Regions from separate parts of the Serratia entomophila genome, predicted to be linked through region 2. Evidence: predicted binding sites of a transcription regulator. Region 2 holds the regulator's gene; each other region holds the start of a gene.
What was found. The regulator PhoB, encoded in region 2, activates phosphate uptake and scavenging genes when phosphate is short. The targets are predictions, from matches to a motif close to CTGTCATAAAACTGNCNNAT.
Positions count from the first base shown of each region.

Region 1: the regulator PhoB is predicted to act here: its motif matches at 1,209-1,228, upstream of pitA (inorganic phosphate transporter PitA).
Region 3: the regulator PhoB is predicted to act here: its motif matches at 2,296-2,315, upstream of opgB (phosphatidylglycerol--membrane-oligosaccharide glycerophosphotransferase).
Region 4: the regulator PhoB is predicted to act here: its motif matches at 1,603-1,622, upstream of KHA73_RS07715 (heavy metal response regulator transcription factor).

Region 1 is NZ_CP082787.1:75,216-79,062, reverse strand. It holds gene KHA73_RS00320 (BaiN/RdsA family NAD(P)/FAD-dependent oxidoreductase) at 1-1,021, opposite strand, end outside; gene pitA (inorganic phosphate transporter PitA) at 1,323-2,825, shown strand; gene uspB (universal stress protein UspB) at 2,903-3,238, opposite strand; gene KHA73_RS00305 (SDR family oxidoreductase) at 3,674-3,847, shown strand, end outside.
Region 2 is NZ_CP082787.1:992,346-996,192, forward strand. It holds gene sbcD (exonuclease subunit SbcD) at 1-1,140, opposite strand, end outside; gene phoB (phosphate response regulator transcription factor PhoB) at 1,342-2,031, shown strand; gene phoR (phosphate regulon sensor histidine kinase PhoR) at 2,056-3,372, shown strand; gene KHA73_RS04670 (PstS family phosphate ABC transporter substrate-binding protein) at 3,387-3,847, shown strand, end outside.
Region 3 is NZ_CP082787.1:3,181,494-3,185,340, forward strand. It holds gene KHA73_RS15490 (LysR family transcriptional regulator) at 1-14, shown strand, start outside; gene KHA73_RS15495 (cupin domain-containing protein) at 230-625, shown strand; gene KHA73_RS15500 (aldo/keto reductase) at 635-1,459, shown strand; gene KHA73_RS15505 (transporter substrate-binding domain-containing protein) at 1,452-2,192, opposite strand; gene opgB (phosphatidylglycerol--membrane-oligosaccharide glycerophosphotransferase) at 2,473-3,847, shown strand, end outside.
Region 4 is NZ_CP082787.1:1,544,960-1,548,806, forward strand. It holds gene KHA73_RS07700 (molybdopterin-dependent oxidoreductase) at 1-314, opposite strand, end outside; gene KHA73_RS07705 (cytochrome b/b6 domain-containing protein) at 307-912, opposite strand; gene KHA73_RS07710 (hypothetical protein) at 923-1,546, opposite strand; gene KHA73_RS07715 (heavy metal response regulator transcription factor) at 1,687-2,358, shown strand; gene KHA73_RS07720 (heavy metal sensor histidine kinase) at 2,355-3,776, shown strand; gene KHA73_RS07725 (HAMP domain-containing sensor histidine kinase) at 3,805-3,847, opposite strand, start outside.

The sequences.
Region 1 (3,847 bases), 920 kb from region 2:
GCGTCACTTCCGCAGTGCGGTAACCTTCGGTGCCGTTCGGCTGCACCCGCCAGTTCTGCAGGGTATCCACCAGCGCCGCCTGCTGCGCCGGGTTCAGCTGCTTCAGCGTCGCCTCCGGCAGTTGCCCCAGCGTCTGCAGGCATTCCACCAACCGCTTCGGCAGGTGCAGCGCCAGCGTGTTTTTCAGGCTTTGGTTCGGGTGCGCCTGACGCTGTTCCTCAAGGAACCCCGCCAGATCCAGCGCAGGGAGTAAGTTAACGCTCACATACTCGCCAGGTTGCCAGTAGCTGGAAAGCTGCAGCACCGCCGGGCCAGACAGCCCGCGGTGGGTGAACAGGATGCTTTCGCGGAAGCTGACGCCGTTTTCGGCGGTGATCACCGCCGGCACCGAGACGCCGGACAGCGTCTGCAAGTGCTCCAGCAGCGGTTTATGCAGAGTAAAAGGCACCAGCGCGGCGCGCGTCGGCAAGACTTTCAGGCCAAACTGCTCCGCCAGCTTATAGCCGAACGGCGAAGCGCCCAGCCCCGGCATCGAAAGACCGCCGCTGGCCACCACAAGTGAGCGAGTACTTACTTTTACGCCATTCAGCGCCAGCTCGAAACCCTGTTCGGTTTTTTCTACGCCCAGCACTTCGCTGCGCAGGCGCGTCGTCACCTGGCCCAGTTCGCACTCCTTGACCAGCAGTTCGACCACCTGCTGCGCAGAGTCGTCGCAGAACAGCTGGCCCAGCGTTTTTTCATGGTAGGCGATGCCGTAGCGGTTAATCAGATCGATAAAATCCCACTGGGTATAACGCGCCAGCGCAGATTTGCAAAAATGCGGGTTGTGCGACAGGTAGGCCGCCGGCTCGGCGTACATATTGGTGAAGTTGCAGCGCCCGCCGCCGGACATCAGGATTTTGCGCCCCGGTTTTTTGCCGTTGTCGAGCAGCAGCACCCGGCAGCCGAGCTGCCCCGCCTGTGCGGCGCAAAACATGCCCGCGGCGCCCGCACCTATTACCACGACATCAAACTGTTCCACCTGAGCCTCACTTATCAAAACCACAATCGCGACAAAAGAGCGCCATATTGCGCCGAATCGCGACCGGTAACCGCTAAATTTACGGCGGCTGATTGTAAAGCCCCTGCGCCGCCAACGCCATAGTAAGAAAATATTACAGAGGTCAGATGAGCATAACGCACTGATACTAAATATGTTTGTCATGCCACCGACATCAATTCGTCATATCTAAATCAAAAAAACGTCATATTTTCCTTTTCCCCGGGCACGGTTGTCACTGATAATGCGCGGCGTTCATGTCCACAAACCTGGCGTAACGCTTATGCTGCATTTGTTCGCTGGCCTGGATTTCCATACCGGCCTGATGTTAATTCTCGCATTGTTGTTCGTGTTGTTTTATGAAGCCATCAACGGCTTTCATGATACGGCCAATGCGGTTGCTACAGTAATTTATACCCGTGCCATGCGTTCGCAACTTGCGGTCGTAATGGCGGGCTTGTTCAACTTTCTTGGCGTGATGCTCGGCGGTTTGAGCGTTGCTTACGCCATTGTCCACCTGCTGCCTACCGATCTGTTGTTGAACGTCAGTTCAGCACACGGATTAGCCATGGTGTTCTCCATGCTGTTGGCGGCGATTATCTGGAACCTCGGCACCTGGTATTTCGGCCTGCCGGCCTCCAGCTCCCATACGCTGATTGGCGCAATCATCGGTGTCGGTTTAACCAACGCCCTGATGACCCACACTTCGGTGGTGGATGCGCTTAACGTCCCGAAAATGATTGGTATTTTCCTGTCATTGCTCATCTCGCCGCTGGTCGGCATGATGGTCGCCGGGCTGATGGTGTTCGCCTTGCGCCGCTATTGGAGCGGCACCAAGAAACGCCAGCGTATCCATATGACCCCTGCGGAACGTGAAAAGCTCGACGGCAAACGCAAGCCGCCGTTCTGGACCCGTATCGCGCTGATCTTGTCGGCGATTGGCGTCAGCTTCTCGCACGGCGCCAACGACGGCCAGAAAGGCATCGGCCTGATTATGCTGGTGCTGATCGGCGTTGCGCCGGCCGGCTTCGTGGTCAATATGAATGCAACAGGTTATGACATCACCCGTACGCGGGATGCCGTGACTCACCTGCAGCAATATTACCAGCAGCACGGCGACGCGCTGTCACACGTGGTGTCCCTGACGCCGCTGGTGCCAAGCCCGGACGACGTTACTGCGCCGAACCAGCCGACCGAATTCCACTGCGACAGCTCCCGCGCCATGCCGGCGATTGAACTGACGCAGGGCCTGCTGAACAATCTGCAGAGCTATGACCAACTGACGGTAGAACAGCGCAGCCACCTGCGCCGCCTGCTGATGTGCGTCACCGACACTGCGGACAAGGTCGCCAAACTGCCGGAAACCTCTGCGGCTGACCAGCGCTTCCTGAAGAACCTGCGTCAGGACCTGCTGCAAACCGTTGAGTATGCGCCGATGTGGATCATCGTCGCTGTCGCTCTGGCGCTGTCGCTCGGCACCATGGTCGGCTGGAAACGCGTCGCCACCACCATCGGCGAGAAGATCGGCAAAAAAGGCATGACCTACGCTCAGGGCGTGTCGGCCCAGATGACCGCGGCGCTGTCGATAGGCGTGGCCAGCTACACCGGCATGCCGGTCTCCACCACCCACGTGCTCTCTTCGGCGGTTGCCGGGACGATGATCGTGGACGGCGGCGGCGTGCAAAGCAAAACCGTGAAGAACATCCTGTTGGCCTGGTTACTGACCCTGCCTATCTCGATTCTGCTCTCCGGCGGCCTGTATTGGCTGGCGCTGAAGTTCATTTAAGCGGTTGACGGCATAAAAAAAGGCGGCCCGGGATGGCCGCCTTTTTTGTGCCTGTCGCTCAGAGGAAGCAGGCGAAATCAATACCAAATCATCAGCGCAATCAGGCTGACCACCACCAGGCCGCACAGCGCCGAGGTCAGCATAAACTGCCCGCGCACCCGCTCGCAGCGGCGAATAAATTCCGGATCGTGGTGTTCGACATAGCGCTGCGCAAAGATATAGCGCACCAGCCTAAGCTGCTTGCTGGGCTGCCCGTGGGCGGTAAAGAAACCGCCGCCGTCGACATATTGATACAGCAGCGGGTCGCAGCCGCGCAGCACCACCAGCAGCGCGCGCAGAGAAGAGTAATACCGCACCATGTTTACCACACACACCACACATAAAGCCCAAAACAGCGCGACGGTACTGATCATGATAGCCCCCTCAAGGCGTTGTTATCCGCGGCCATCCGCCGGGTCCAACCGCCCTACTACCTATACCCAATACTTTGCTGGAGCATACCGCTCCCATCCCCTTTTGCACCGCACGGGCCACGCACATCACCCACAGCCTTTGCAGGCGGCTCATGGCTATGCCAACGGCACAGCCGCACAATCCCACTCAGAAGAGAAATGGTAAGGCCCATATTCATCATTGTAGGTTAATGAAACGCAAACTGGCCTGAGCAGTAGATAAAATTTACCGCAACGCGCCGATTTGTCATCTACCGAAGCGTTATAAGTGATAACCCTGTCCGTGATTAGTCGTTTTTCCTGGATAGTCTATCCCGCCCCACGCCGCTGATCTTTCGTCCAACGCTGGCTAGACTCAGGTTTCCGTTACATTCACCAGCACCCAAGGAAACTGTTATGGCCAACCATTCAATCAAAGGAAAAACCGTCCTCATCGCCGGCGGCGCCAAAAACCTCGGCGGGCTGATCGCGCGCGATTTGGCCGAACAGGGCGCGAAGGCCGTCGTCATTCACTACAACAGCGCCGCCAGCCAAGCCGAAGCGGATAAAACCGTCGCCGCCGTTCAGGCC
Region 2 (3,847 bases):
CGGTTCTTGCGCCAGCCGCCGCTCGAACACTTCGTTGACGCTCAGCTCATTGAGCGTTTCTTTGTCCTGCTGTTCGATCGCCTGTCGGCGCTGTTCTTTGCTGCGCCGCAGCAGCACCACTTCCACCGGCAGCTCATCCGCCAGCAGCTGGATGCGGCGCTGGATGTCGCTGAGGTAATCCTGCGTCGCCACTTCGATATCCAGCCACACCGGCAATTCTCCCTGATAATCGGCGAACTGCCGCAGTTGCTGCTCTATCTGCGGCAAATCGCCCTTGATCAGCTGCATTGGTTGGAAGTTTGGGATCTCCAGCGGCGTTACCTGCTGCAGGGCACCGGCGCTGAAGTCGACCATAAACACGCTTTTGGCCTTGCCCAGTTCGTCGAAGCTGAGCGGGATAGGCGAGCCGCTGTAGCGAATATGCTCTGACTTGGCCACGTTCTGCGCACGGTGGATATGGCCCAGCGCGATGTAATCGGCGGGGGGAAACGCCTGAGCCGGGAACGCGTCAAGCGTGCCGATGTAGATATCGCGCACCGAGTCGGAGGCGGTGACGCCCACGGTGGTCAGATGCCCGGTGGCGACGATCGGCAGCGGCAGCCCCAGTTGGTCGCGCCGGGCGCAGGCCGCCTGATACAGCGTCTGATAGTGTTCGGCGATCGCTTCCTGCAGCGCCTGCTGCTTCTGCGCGCCGGATTCGCCGGCGCGGCTGGTGAGCAGATCGCGCGGCCGCAGAAAGGGGATGGCGCACAGCACCGCGCCCGGCTGGCCGTCGCGCTGGTTCAGCACCAGGATTTGCCGTTCAATGTCGCTTTGGGCATTGGCGATGACGGTGGTATTCAGGCAGGAAAGCAGTTCGCGCGACTCGTTCAACGTCGCCACGGAATCGTGGTTGCCGCCCAGCACCACCAGCTGGCAGCCGGTACGTTGCAGCTCCACCACGAAACGGTTATACAGCTCGCGGGCATAGCTGGGTGGGGAGCCGGTATCGAACAGATCCCCGGCGACGATCAGCGCATCCACCTGCTGTTGCTCGATCTGTTCGATCAGCCAGCGCAAAAAAGCCTGATGCTCGGCGGCGCGGCTTTTGGTGAAAAAGTACTGGCCAAGATGCCAGTCAGAGGTGTGGATCAGGCGCATGACACTCCCGGGGCGAAAAGGTAATGGCGGGGATTATAAAGGGAATATGATGTTTCTGCGTCCTTTGAAATAGTCGCTATGCTTACTGCCTGTAACAACCGGTTTTTTTCATGGCTATTTATTTCATAAATCTGTCACAAAACTGACGCATAATGGCGCCCGCAATCAACTGTGATCGCTAACACATTGGCAGGATTGACGATGGCAAGACGCATACTGGTGGTGGAAGACGAAGCGCCGATCCGTGAGATGGTGTGCTTTGTGTTGGAACAGAATGGTTACCAACCGTTGGAAGCCGAGGATTATGACAGCGCCGTGACGCGCCTGTCTGAGCCGTTCCCTGATTTGGTGTTGCTCGACTGGATGTTGCCCGGAGGTTCCGGCATTCAGTTTATCAAACATATGAAACGTGAAGCGCTGACCCGCGATATACCGGTGATGATGCTGACCGCACGCGGCGAAGAAGAAGATCGGGTGCGCGGGCTGGAAGTGGGGGCGGATGATTATATCACCAAGCCGTTTTCCCCCAAGGAGCTGGTAGCGCGCATCAAGGCGGTCATGCGCCGCATATCCCCGATGGCGGTGGAAGAAGTGATTGAAATGCAAGGGCTGAGTCTGGATCCTTCCTCCCACCGCGTGATGGCCAACGATCAGGCGCTGGAGATGGGGCCGACCGAATTCAAGCTGCTGCACTTCTTTATGACCCATCCGGAGCGTGTTTATAGCCGCGAACAGTTGCTTAATCACGTTTGGGGCACTAACGTTTATGTGGAAGACCGTACCGTTGACGTGCATATCCGTCGGCTCCGCAAGGCGTTAGAGACCAGTGGTCATGACAAAATGGTTCAAACCGTTCGGGGCACCGGCTACCGGTTCTCAACGCGCTACTGATCGCGCCGCGCTGGAGAATACGCCGTGTTAGAACGTCTGTCGTGGAAGAGGCTGGCTCTGGAGCTGGCTCTTTTTTGTTTGCCTGCTTTGCTGCTGGGGCTGATTTTCGGTTATCTGCCCTGGTTCCTGCTGGCGTCCGCTTTGGCGGCGCTGGTGTGGAATTTTTACAATCAACTCAAACTTTCCCACTGGCTGTGGATCGACCGCAGCATGACGCCGCCCCCCGGGCGCTGGAGCTGGGAGCCGCTGTTCTACGGGCTGTACCAGATGCAGCAGCGCAACCGCCGCCGCCGCCGCGAGCTGGCGTTGTTGATCAAGCGCTTTCGCAGCGGGGCCGAGTCGCTGCCCGATGCGGTGGTGATGACCACCGTCGAAGGCAATATCTTCTGGTGCAACGGGCTGGCGCAGCATTTGCTGGGCTTCCGCTGGCCGGAAGATAACGGCCAACACATTCTCAACCTGCTGCGTTACCCGGAGTTCAGCCACTATCTGCAACAGCAGGAGTTTTCACGCCCGCTGACGCTGCAGCTGAACAACGAACACTACGTCGAATTCCGCGTGATGCCCTATTCCGAAGGCCAACTGCTGATGGTGGCGCGCGACGTGACGCAGATGCGTCAGCTGGAAGGCGCGCGGCGCAACTTCTTCGCCAACGTCAGCCACGAGCTGCGCACGCCGTTGACGGTGCTGCAGGGCTATCTGGAAATGATGAGCGACGAAGAGCTGGACGGTTCGCTGCGCGGCAAGGCGCTGGGCACCATGCAGGAGCAGACCCGGCGCATGGACGGGCTGGTCAAACAGTTGCTGACGCTGTCGCGTATTGAGGCGGCGCCCAACGTGGACATGAACGAACGGGTGGATATCCCGCTGATGCTGCGGGTGTTGCAGCGCGAGGCGCAGTCGCTGAGCGGCGGCAATCATGAGATAAGCTTCCGGGTGAACGAGCAGCTTAAGGTGTTCGGCAATGAAGACCAGTTGCGCAGCGCGGTGTCGAACCTGGTGTATAACGCGGTCAATCACACGCCGAAGGGCACCAATATCGAAGTGAGCTGGCAACAGACGCCGCACGGCGCGCAGTTCCAGGTCAGCGATAACGGGCCGGGCATCGCCGCCGAGCATATTCCGCGCCTGACCGAACGCTTCTACCGCGTCGATAAGGCGCGCTCGCGACAGACCGGCGGCAGCGGGCTGGGGCTGGCGATCGTCAAGCATGCGCTCAGCCACCACGATGCGCGGCTGGAAATCCTCAGCGAGCCGGGCAACGGCACGCGATTCATCTTTACCTTGCCTAACCGGTTGATTGTTCCCGCAGCTTTATCAGAGAATGCGGTGAGAAATTAACGCGAGAGACAGGTATGACCCGAATTTCCCGATGGCTGTTGCTTTGCCTGGCGCTGCTGGCCGGCCGTGGCGCGCTGGCGCAACCGGACGGCATGCTGTCGGGCAACCTGTCCAGCGTCGGTTCCGATACCCTGGCGAATCTGATGGCGCTGTGGGGGCAAGATTTCAGCCAGCATTACCCCAACGTTAACCTGCAGATCCAGGCCGCCGGTTCTTCGACCGCGCCAACCGCGCTGGCGGCGGGCGCCGCGCAGCTTGGGCCGATGAGCCGGCCGATGAAGGCGGCGGAGGTCTCTGCGTTCGAACACCGCTACGGCTATGCGCCGCTGGCGGTGCCGGTAGCGGTGGACGCGCTGGTGGTGCTGGTGCATCAGGACAACCCGCTGCGCGGCCTTAACCTGCAGCAGCTTGATCGCGTTTTCTCCGCCACCCGGCGCTGCGGCGAAAGCCGCCCGTTAACGCGCTGGGGCGAGCT
Region 3 (3,847 bases), 2.2 Mb from region 2:
ATTTGCGGTCATAGTTGATATTGGCTCAACGCCCCATCAAGAAACATTCAACCCATTATATTGTATTCTATTGATGTTGATGCAGGGCGCCCGGAATAACCGGGCTCGCCCGCGCAATTTATTACCCGACACTGAAATCCAGCCCCGCATTTGAAATATGCCGCGGAAATTAACCCGCTGTTTATTTCAATAGCCAGGTTCTATTTTCATTATTTACAGCGAGCAGATTATGAAGGCCCTTTATTTTGACCTGGAAGAAAAGAAACGGCACTTCCCCGACACCGCCGACTCCCTCATCGTCGACATGTACCTTGAAGATTCGCCGCAAAGCAGCATTCGCCTTTTTCGCGTCTATGCCGAGGTGCCGAAGCATTACCACAAGCAGTGCGATGAAGTTTTAGTCGTCGTGGAAGGCGCGCTGGAGTTTCAAACGGGCAGCGATGCGAGAAGAATTTTAGCCGCAAACCAGCTGGTGATTTTTAAAAGAAACACCGTTCACAGCATTAAACCGTTTGACGGAAAGCCCGTTTATTTTCTTTCTATCGATACGCCGCGGCGCGAAGAATCAGACGTGCATTTTGTTGAACCTATCCATAAAAATTTAAAATTTATTACCCATATATAGGAAATTAATATGCCAGATAAAAAACAACTGCTCGCGCGTGACGGAAATGCCATCCCCGCCATTGGCTTCGGCGTTTGGCAGTCCCGGGGAGAAGAATTGATAAATGCCGTGCGATGCGCCCTTGATTCAGGCTATCGGCTAATCGATACCGCCGCTATCTATGGCAATGAGTCCGAGGTCGGCACCGCGATAAAAACGGCGGGGGTGCGCCGCGAAGACGTCTTCATCACCACCAAGCTATGGAACGACAGGCATGACGACGTTGAAAACGCCTTCAGTGAAAGCCTGAGCAAGCTGGGATGCGACTATATCGATCTGTACTTGATTCACTGGCCGGTATCGGGGCAAGACCTGTTCGTCTCCGCCTGGAATGACATGATCAGGCTCCGCGATAGCGGAAGGGTTAAAAACATCGGGGTCAGCAACTTCTCCATCGAACAGATACGCCGGCTGGAAGCTGAAACCGGCGTTATGCCCGCAGTCAATCAGTTGCAGATCCACCCTTTAAACCAGCAACGAGAGCTGGTCGACTGGCTGCGCGTTCAAGGTGTAGTTACGCAGGCCTGGAGCCCGCTCGGCCACGGCAGCCAACATATATTAACCGAGCCGGGCATCCTGAAAATTGCCGCGCGGCATCATAAAACCCCCGCACAAATAATCTTGCGCTGGCTGTATGAAAACCAAATCGTCGCCCTGCCGAAGTCCAGCACGCCGCAAAGAATAAAGGAAAATATTGATATATTTGACTTTAGCCTCTCGGCATCCGAATTGGCGGCAATGAGCGAGCTGGATCGCGGCCTAAACGTCGGCAACGATCCAACCTCTTTCAGATAACGGCGGCCGGCGGCGCTACCGTCACATCGCCCTGGCCGCTGCGCTGCAACGCCGCCTTCACCAGCCCGTTGGCCTTGCAGCGCTCGATAAACGCGTTCACGTAGGCGGCGCCCTGCGTTTTGTGCCGCGGCACCGCCATCGCCTGCCTGATTGCGGTGAAATGCCCTTCCAGAACGCGCAGCCCCGGGTTAGCGGCCGCGGCGGCCAGCAGCGGTTGACGCACGCCCGCCGCCGCCTCCAGCCCCTGCGCCAGAAACAGGGTTATCGCTTCTGCGGAGGTGCCGGCCCGCACCAGCTGTGCCTGCTGCAGCGTACGCGACAGGAACAGATCATAAGCCGCGCCTTTGCCGACCGCGATGCGCACCTCCGGCCTGTCGAGCTGCGCCACCTCATGATAAGGCGCGTCGTTCGCCACCAGGTAAGTCCCCTCGATGATCGCATACGGCGCGCTGAACGCTATCTGCGTCGCGCGCACCGGCTCGATGGCCATAAAAGCCAGGGCCCAGGCGCCGCTGTCCAGATCGGCGAACACCTTGCCCGCCGCATCATAGGCCACCAGCTCCAGCGCTACGCCCAGCTCACCCGCCAGCGCCGCGGCCAGATCGACAGATACGCCCTGTGGCTTGCCGCCCGGCCCCACCTGCGCCAGCACCGGGTTGCCAAGGTTGATCGCCGCCCGCAAAACGCCCTGCGGGGCCAGATCCTCAAGTACCGCCGAGGGGATCGAATGCATGGTTTTCTCCAGAATGGTTGATGAGTTCGGTGCACTCGTTAAGGGTAGAGCCAAACGCCCAGCGAGCAATATTTCGGCACCTTCGCCGCCACAGGCGTGACAGCTGTCACAGTATCGTCACAAATTTACGCAATCGCGCCCGGCGCCGCCTGCGTTGCGCAAACGCGCATTGCCCTGCCGCTTTCAATACGCTATACCCTTCTTTTTTCACGCCCCGCAAGGCCGGCGGCGTGCGCCAGGACAGTAAAATTTTTCTTTCTAATCAGACAGGGCTCGGTGGATGGTCTCAGCATTAATCTCTTTTGTTCTTTTCTTAGCCTCGATTGCCATCTATCGCACCCGGGCCGCCGCCAACCGCTGGTGGTTCGCCACCCTGCTCATCCTGCTCGGCAGCTATCTGGTTCTGAACGTCATCCTGATCGCCAGCAACTACTTCACCGGCGACGGCATCACCGACGCGGTTCTCTATACCCTTACCAGCAGCCTGAAGGGCGCCGGCGTCGGCAAATACGTCTTGCCGTTTATCGGCCTGCTGGCGGGGTTGAGCTTGATTTTCGCCCTGCTGGCCCGCAGCCTGCTGCGGCGCAAGGCCAAAAGGAGCAGCGTGGTTTACAGCGTGCTGGCCGTGCTGCTGGCGCTGTTTTCGGTCAGCACCACCCCGGCGTTTCAGGAGATTTCCCTGCTGGTCAAAAGCCAGATAAGCGGCGACACCGCCGATTTTGCTACCTACTACAAAGCGCCGAAGAAAACCCTGCAGGGCAAACAGCCGAACCTGGTGTACATCTACGCCGAAAGTCTGGAGCGCACCTATCTCGATCGGCAACTCTTCCCCGCACTAGCCGACGATCTGAACCGGCTGCGGGAAGACAGCATCGACTTCAGCAACACTCAGCAGTTGCCGGGCACCGGCTATACCATCGCCGGCATGGTGGCCTCGCAGTGCGGCATTCCGCTGTTCGCCCCCTTTGACGGCAACGCCTCCAGCGCCGTTTCCACCTTTTACCCCGAGAACGTCTGCCTGGGCGACGTGCTGAAATCCGCCGGCTACGTCAACTATTTCTACCAGGGCGCCGAGCTGGCGTTCGCCGGCAAGGACACCTTCCTGACATCGCACGGCTTCGACCATGTCTATGGCTTTAAAGAGCTGCGCGGGCAAATCGCCGATCCGGCCTACAAGAATGACTGGGGCTGGTACGACGATACCGTGCTGGATCTGGTGTACGACAAGTTCGTCGAGCTCTCCAGGCAGCGGCAGAAGTTCTCGCTGTTCACCCTGACCGTCGACACCCACCACCCGGACGGCTTTATTTCCGCCGGCTGCAGCAAAAAGTCCTACGCCTGGCAAAACAAGGATAACCGCTCGCTGAGCGCGGTGGCCTGCAGCCAACAGCACATCGCCGCCCTGATCGACAAAATCAAAAGTTCGCCGTATTTCAGCAATACGGTGATCGTGGTGTCTTCCGACCATCTGGCGATGAACAACACCGCCTACGACATTTTGACCAAGCAGAAGCGCCGCAACCTGTTCTTTATTATCGACGGCACCCGCCCGCAGGCGGAGCAGCACAACGAGAAGCGCAGCACGCTGGACAACGGCGCCACCGTGCTGGACCGCATGGGCGGCGACAACTATATCGGCCTCGGCCGCAGCAGCC
Region 4 (3,847 bases), 550 kb from region 2:
TCGATCTCCGGCACGTTGTACTCGGGGTAAAAGGCGTTGAACGGGAAGGGGTCGGTAATCTGGTCGGAACGGTAGGTTTGCGCCAGCCGCTGGCCGCTGAACAACCATGCCTGCACGCGATCGTTCCAGCGTGACATCGCCCACAGCACTTTATCCACCTGGTCGCCGTCCTGCATGTTGCAGCCGGTCAGCATGGCGATGCCGCCCAGCGTCAGCCCAGAGCGCAGCATCAGGCGGCGCTGCAGGTTCACCAGCTGCTTTTTCTGATCCGGCTCCAGCGCCGGCGCCGTGGGGCGTTGTTTCTTGTCATTCATGCTTGCCACCTGCGATCATCGCCCACAGCGTGCGCGGCACGACGATCACCATCAAAACGTGGATCACCACAAACAGGCCGATGCCGGCCATGGCGAAAAAGTGCACGTAGCGTGCGGTATCGAAACCGCCGAACAGGCTCACCAGCCCCTGCAGCTGCACCGGTTTCCAGATAGCCAACCCGGAGAGCACCAGCAGCAGCCCCAGCGCCAGCACGCCGAGATACATCAGCTTCTGGATGGCGTTATAGCGGCCATGTCGGTGCCGCAGGCGCAACGTCATCGCCTGCCAAATATCCCGCCGCAACGCGCCGAGGCTGAGCGGCAGCAGGTCATGACGAAAATGGCCGCTGAACAGGCTCCACAGCAGATAGCACAGCCCGTTGAGCGCCAGCAGCCACATCACCGCCAGATGCCAGCCAATCGCGCCGCCCAGCCAGCCGCCGAGCGTCAGCTGCGGCGGAAAGCGGAAGCCGAACAGCGGCGAAGCGTTGTAGATTTCCCAGCCGCTCATAAACATGCAAATCATGGCGAACAGGTTAACCCAGTGGGTCAGGCGGACCGGCCAGCGATGCGCCGGCCGCGGCGCGTTGGCGTTCATCATCTTCTCCTTACATCGGCGGTACGGTGCCGTCTTTGCCGGCGGAGATGCGGGTGGCGACGCGTTCGCCTTTGTCGTCGGTGGAGAACAGCACGATGTGCACGCCCGGTTTCAGCAGGCTGCGCTCGCCCGGATCCAGGGTGACTATCGGCACGTCTTCCGGCACGATGACGGTTTTCTGTTGGTTGCCATAGTTAACGGTCAGCGTGCGGCCATTGGACTTCACCAGCTTGCCGACGGTGCCGTTGGTCATGGTGTCCACCTTGCCGTCGGCCGACTCCCAGGCGGAGTGCCCTTCGCCGGTGCCGCGCAGGCTGGCGGCGAACACGTGCACCTCCAGCGCCTTGAGGGTGCCGTCAGGCTGGGGTACGGCGGCGGTGCCGATAAAGCTGTCGGGCTTGATGTCGTCCAGCGTGCCCTTGGATACGCTCAGCACCTTGGTCTGATCGTTAAGCTTGACGCTGATTTTTTCGCCTTTACGGTCGGTGAGCTGCAAGCTGCTGTCGGATACCTGATCGATAGTGCCGCGCAGCGGCGCGATCGCTTTGCCCGGCGTTTGGGCCGCAGCCGCGGCGCCGCTGCACAGCATCAGGGTGGACAACAGTAAACCGGCAATACGATGACGGGTAATCATAACCTTCTCCTGAAATGGGTTTGCCGGTTAAGCATGGTTTAACAACCGGGACAGCACCATGTCCGTTTGATGACATTAATGTCATCAAATTTGTCCGCCGGAACTGCTAGTATTTTTTCAGGCGTAAAGAGGCAGAGAAGATGCGGATATTGGTGGTTGAAGACGATGCCGGCACCGGGGATTACCTGAAGAAAGGGCTGGGCGAAGCGGGATACGGCGTCGATCTGGCGCGCAACGGCACCGACGGGCTGTTTCGGGCGTTGGAGCATGATTACGACGCCATCGTGCTGGACGTCATGCTGCCGGGGCTGGACGGTTGGCAGATTATCGAGGTGCTGCGCAAGAAAAGCGACGTGCCGATCCTGTTTTTGACCGCGCGCGACGGCGTGCAGGACCGCATTCACGGCCTGGAGCTGGGCGCCGACGATTACCTGATCAAACCCTTTTCCTTTACCGAACTGGTCTTGCGTCTGCGCACCTTGCTGCGGCGCGGGCCGGTGCGCGAGGCCGATCATTACGCCATCGCCGATCTGCAGCTCGACGTGCTGCGCCGCCGGGCGGTGCGCCAGGAGGTGGTGATCCCGCTGACCAACAAGGAGTTTATGCTGCTGCACCTGCTGGTGCGGCGCGAGGGTGAAGTGTTGTCGCGCACCCTGATCGCCTCGCAGGTATGGGACATGAATTTCGACAGCGACACCAACGTGGTGGACGTGGCGATCAAGCGGCTGCGGGCCAAAATCGACCGGCCGTTCGACATCAAGCTGATCCACAGCGTGCGTGGTATCGGCTATGTCTGCGAGCCGCGCTCATGAGGGGGCTGGCCCAACGCTGGCGCAGCCTGTCGTTGACGCTGCGCACCGCCATGCTGTTCGCGCTGGTGGCGGCGCTGGTGGTGAGCGGCACCGGCTGGTACTTGTTCAGCGCCATGCGGCAGGAAATGATCCTGCGCAGCGATCTGCAGGTTACCGGGCGGGTGGCGTATTTTCGCCATTTGCTGAGCCAGCGGTTTCCTCTGGCGCGGCTTACCGCCAATACCGGCCTGTTTGAAAACATGCTGGGCAACGAACAGGACGTGCTGATTTTTCAGCATCCGGGGCAAAAGCCGCTCATCAACGTCAACCCCGCCCGGCTGACGCTACCGCCGATAGCGCCGACGCCAACCGACAAGCCTCAGCGGCTTGATGCGATGCGCGGCGGCGAAACCCCACTGGGCGTGCCGATGCGCGCGGCCTCGGCGCTGGTGCGGCTGGAGGACGGCACGCTATTGCAGATTTCCGCCGCGCACGTGTTGGTGAACGAACAGAAAATGCTGGCGCGCTATTTGACGCGCATCGTCGCGGCGGTGGCGGTGGCGTTCTTGCTGATTGCGCTGCTGGGGTATGGCGTGATGCGTCGCGGCCTGAGACCGCTGTGGCGCATGGCGGCGCAGGCCGCGGCGATAGCGCCGAACACGCTCTCTACCCGCCTGAGCGAGCAGGGGGCGCCGCAGGAGCTGCAGCAGCTGACGCGGTCGTTTAACGCCATGCTCGAACGCCTGAATGAGGGCTACCAGCGGCTGACGCAGTTCTCCGCCGATCTGGCGCATGAAATTCGCACCCCGGTAGGGGCGCTGATGGGGCACTGCCAGGTGGCGCTGTACCAGCCGCGCAGCGTGGAAGAGTATGAGACGCTGCTGCTGAACAATATGGAAGAGCTGGAGCGCATTTCGCGCATGGTGGAGAACATTCTGTTTCTGGCGCGCGCCGACAATGCGCAATCGGCACTGAATTACCGCCGCCTTGACGCGGCGCAAGAGCTGCAACGGGTCGCCGACTATTTTGAAGGGCTGGCGGAAGAGCGCGGCATTACCCTGAGCTGCGAAGGCGAAGGGGCGCTGTGGGCGGATGGCATGCTGTTTCAACGGGCGTTGAGCAACCTGGTGGCCAATGCGGTGCGCTATGCCGATGAAAACAGCCTGATACGGCTGTGGGTGGGCCGCCAGGCCGGCGCAATGGCGGTGCGGGTGATCAACCAGGGGCCGCCGTTGGCCGCCGGGCATCTCGACAAGCTGTTCGACCGGTTCTACCGCGCCGACGCCGCCCGCAGCACCGGCACTCACGCCAGCGGGCTGGGATTGTCGATCGTGCGCGCCATCATGACGCTGCACGGCGGCGAGGCTCGCGCCGACTGCAGCGCCGGTGAACCCTCGGCGCGCATCACCTTTAGCCTGATATTCCCGCTTGCCGATTAATGCGGGGCGCTGATACCGACGGCATCGATTAGCGCGGCGGAATGGCGAAGCGGAAGCAGGCGCCTTTTTGC